DNA from 2 places in the Paraburkholderia sp. SEWSISQ10-3 4 genome. Region 2 is predicted to be linked to the other one. Evidence: riboswitches for the same ligand, from Rfam matches in the RefSeq annotation. Region 2 holds a riboswitch; the other holds the start of a gene.

Region 1 (2,198 bases), on a different contig from region 2:
GCACACCCGGCACCGTCACGCCACCGCCGATGAACACGGCATCCGGCACAGCCAAACCTTCCAACGCATCAGGCGCGCGGCCGGCCACCAGTTGCAAACCCGGCACGCCCAACGCATCGCGATTGTGTTCGATGAAGCGCTGCCGCTCCGCGTGCCCTTCGATCGCGATCGCGCGGCAGGTCGGGTGTGCGCGCATCCATTCGATGCCAATCGAGCCGCTGCCCGCGCCCACATCCCATAGCAATTCGCCGGGCGTCGGCGCGAGGCGCGCCAGCGTAATCGCGCGGACGTCGCGCTTGGTCAACTGACCGTCGTGGCGAAAGGCGTCGTCAGGCAAGCCGACGGTCAGCGGCAAACGCGGCGCGCCTTCCGTTGCGCGGCATTCAAGCGCGATCAGGTTCAGCGCCGCCACTTCCCCTGCGGGCCACTGGTGCGCGCGGCCATCTATGCACCGCTCCAGATCACCGCCCAGATGTTCCAGCACGGTCATCCGCGTCGCGCCGAAACCGCGTGCATTCAACAGTTCGGCCAGCGCGGCAGGCGTACGCCCGTCGGCACTCAGCACGAAGACGCGCGCGCCGTCGTGCAAATGAGCATTCAGCGTCGGCAACGGCCTTCCCACCAGCGAAACCGTGGCGACATCCTGCAACGGCCAGCCAAGCCGCGCGGCCGCCAGCGACAACGACGAGGGCGCGGGCAGCACCCGCAACTCCCCTGCCGGCAAGTGCCGCGCGAGCGTTGCGCCGACGCCGAACAGCATCGGGTCGCCACTCGCCAGCACACACACGGGCCCTGTCCGCTCCGCCAGCAAAGGCGCGAGATCGAACGGCTTCGGCCATGCCGCACGGCGCGCGGCGAGGCGCGCGGGCAGCATCGCCAGATGACGTTCACCGCCATAAACCACCGACGCTTCCAGCAAAGCGCGCCGCGCGGGCCTCCCCAAGCCGGCGAAGCCGTCATCGCCTATGCCCACCACGGTCAGCCACGCCGGCATGCATCCATCCTCTTTCTGTATCTTCAAATAATCCGCTGTGCCACGCCGATCAAAGCGTCCAGCCTCGTTGTACTGTTCGAAAAAAGGCATAATACAGCCGCCGGTGCCCTTCGGGGCCGAAGAGGGAACACAGTGTCGCTGTGGCTGCCCCCGCAACTGTATGCAGCGAGTCCGCCTGCGCTCCGCGCCACTGGTTCGACCGGGAAGGCCGCGGCGGACCATGACCTGCCAGCCAGGAGACCTGCCGGCCAGACTGTTCGTGCCAGCCTACATCGGGCGGGGTGTACCGATGCCGTAGCAAGGGCCGCTTTGCGGCTTGCTCGGGCCGTCGCGCGACGCTCAACCCGGTGTCCGTCTTGAATCAAGCTTCGCCCTCCACTGCTTTGCCCGACGCGGCTCTCGTGCTGCGGCCCTCGGCGTGTCCGGGGCTGCTGCGCATCGTCGCGGCGCGTGATGGGGGGATTTGCCGGATTAAATTGCCCGGAGGCGAGTTGAGCGCGGCGCAGGCGGCGGTGATTGCTGATGTCAGTGAGCGGCATGCGGCGGGTGTGGTCGAGCTGACCAATCGCGCGAATCTGCAGGTGCGTGGTGTGCGAAGCGGGCATGAGGCGGCGTTGATCGCGGCGCTGGTCGATGCGGGGCTTGGGCCGATTCCGACGGGCGGTGCGGTGGATGCTTCCGGCGTGCTGGTAGCGACCTCGGCGGACGATGTGCGCAATCTGATGGTGAGCCCGACTGCCGGACGCGATCCGTTTGCGCTGTTCGATACAAGGCCGCTTTGCGTCGAACTGCTCACCTTGCTGCAATCCGAACCGCGTTTCGCGGCGCTATCGCCGAAATTCGCGCTACTGCTCGATGGTGGTGAGCGCCTTGCCAGGTTGGATCATCCGCACGATGTCTGGCTAGCAGCCATGCAGGCCGAAGACGGTGTGCGATTTGTGTTCGGATTGGCGGGTTGCCCGTCAGCTGCGGCGAACTCCGATGCCTTCCAACACATCGCGCATAGCGCCGTTGACCATTCTCGTCCGAACTACGCCGGCGCTCTCGCCGCCGTGCTGCCTTCGCAAGTCACAGACCTCGTCTGCGCGCTGCTGCACACGTTCCTCGATCTGGCCGCTCCAGATGACACGCGCATGCGTCACCTGCTCGCCGCGCATTCCATCGACGCCGTATTGCAGCACGCTCAAACGTACGTCGATTTCCC
Region 2 (2,198 bases):
CGCCCCGTGTAGCCGACAAAGCCCGAATCCACATGCCGGTCGGGCGCAGTGAATGTATCCGAGTCGAGGCTCTGATCCAGATGCTCATAGCCGACCTGCAGTTTCTGCTGCGCGGCGAGCGCAAAATCGTTCTGCCACGTGTACTGGCGATTGTCGGTATCGAAGCGGCCGTTGTAGATGCCGTTGGTATTCGCCACGCTGCGGTCGTCGCCTTCGGAAACGATGAAGTGCGTGGTCCACCGGTCGGTCAGTTTGCCGTTCGCGAACACCGACATCTGGCGCACTTTGCTGTAGAGGTTGTTCAGATCGGTCGGCACACCGTACGCGTTGTCATAGCTGTTATTGCCGTTCGATTGGAAATAGGTGACTCCCGCGTCCCACTTGTCGCTGAACTTGTGACGCAGCGAAGCCGAGATGCTTTCGTTCAGATAGCCGTTCGCGTTCGGATTCGCGTTGGGCGCCTGCGACGGATTGAGCGACGAGAAGCCGTCGTCTTTCGAACGCGCGAGCGAAATGCTGAAGGTGGTGTTGCCGTCTTTATCCAGCGAGCCGTTCACGCCGGCCTGCTGCGTCTGCGTGTGATAGCTGCCATAGCCCACCGAAAAATTGAAACGCGGCGGATGGTCGCCGCCGTCTTTGGTGAACACCTGCACCACGCCGCCAATTGCGCCGGAGCCGTAAAGCGCGGACACGTTGCCATTCACCACTTCGACGTGATCGATCTGGTCGAGCGGAATCTGCGCGAGTTGCGGCGCGCCCAGGCTCACGGAGTCGACCCGCACGCCGTCGATCAGCAAAAGCGATTGCGTCGACGACGCGCCGCGCAGAAACAGGCTCGTCGTGGAACCCGGACCACCGGTGCGCGAGATTTGCGCGCCGGGCGCGAGTTGCAGCAGGCCGGGCAAATCGGTCGCGGTCGTATCGGCGATGTCCTGCTGGTCGAACAGCGTGGTCTGCGGGATCGCATCGGCGAGCGGTTGCGGCCCGCGCTCCGCGGTCACGACAACGGGCGACAACACCGCGGCTGACGAACCGCTCGCCCCCGTATCGGCAGAAGAAGATGAAGACGGCGACGGAGAAGAAGCAGCTTGCGCATGCACGACGAGCGGCAGGCTCGCAAAGGCGAGCAACGCCGCGCGAGCGATAGGGGACAGCATGGGATGACATTCCTGTGGATAGCGTGCGCGGCCCGCTTCCCCGCGGGCCGATGCGTAACGAGGCGCCCGCGTTGTTTTACGTTTGCGCGGGAACGAGCCTCTCCCTCTGGCCGGTATCCGGGCTGGCGACACATCGATCCCGCCTTCCCACGCGTGACGCGCAGTGGCACACTCGCGTGTTAAGCATCAAACACGCGATCAGGATCGACCTGCATGACGAATGCGGTCGCTTACCGTTGCGGGGGCAGCGCAGGTTGGCGCGTTCAGGCGAAGCGCGCGCCCTGCTTCCCGTTTAACTGCGCACACTGTGGAAAAGCGCGCGCGGGCACCAAAGTGCGGCCAGTTTAGGAGCGGCCCTCGGGTCCGTCAAGAATGGTTAATCCGTGCGCAAACTGTTCTGTTAAGTGCAGGTTATTGTCCGATGCATGAGTTGTTTTTCATCATATGGTCGATAAAAGCCGGCACAAAGCGATGTTGTTACGTCTCGAAACGAGACAATTGTCGGAACCTGCGACATTCCGCGCTAAAATGCGATGTCTTTAGAGGACGCAGCAGATGCTCACCGAACTCGAAACACTTTCACAGAATATCGGCAAGCTGATCACGATCAGCCAACGCCACAATGAAGCGCGGCTCGCGCTCGAAGATCAGCTCGCCCAAACGCGTGCCGAAGCCGAGGCCACGCGCACGGAACTCGCGCTGATGCGCGAGGAGCGCGATGCGCTGCAGGCGGAACGCGACGCGCTGTCGGCAAAGATCGACGACGCACAGGTGCGCCTCAATGCGATCCTCGAAAAACTGCCGCGGGCCCGCGCGCACAGCGAGCCTGATAATCAGCTCGATCTGCTCGAGGCCGCGCCGCATGAGGAAGAAGCGGAGAGCGACGTCACCCGCCATGGAGAAAATGCATGACCACCAAGCAGATCGAAGTATCGATTCTCGGCGTGCCCTATCGTCTCGCCTGCTCGCCGGAAACTGAAGGCGCGTTGCTTGAAGCGGTTGCTCGCGTCGACGCCGAGATGTCGAAGATCCGCAATAGCA

What was found. A riboswitch is a leader RNA that binds a small molecule or an ion and turns the genes downstream of it on or off. The one in region 2 is predicted to bind cobalamin.
Region 1: it holds a riboswitch for cobalamin, as region 2 does, so the genes downstream of both, cobG (precorrin-3B synthase) here and M0D68_RS35435 (TonB-dependent receptor) in region 2, are expected to answer to the same signal.

The regions. Positions count from the first base shown of each region.
Region 1 covers NZ_JALPRI010000023.1:99,433-101,630, forward strand. Annotated here, with positions in the region: gene cbiE (precorrin-6y C5,15-methyltransferase (decarboxylating) subunit CbiE) at 1-994, opposite strand, end outside; cobalamin riboswitch at 1,079-1,258, shown strand; gene cobG (precorrin-3B synthase) at 1,351-2,198, shown strand, end outside.
Region 2 covers NZ_JALPRI010000036.1:33,615-35,812, forward strand. Annotated here, with positions in the region: gene M0D68_RS35435 (TonB-dependent receptor) at 1-1,157, opposite strand, end outside; cobalamin riboswitch at 1,248-1,505, opposite strand; gene M0D68_RS35440 (hypothetical protein) at 1,713-2,069, shown strand; gene M0D68_RS35445 (cell division protein ZapA) at 2,066-2,198, shown strand, end outside.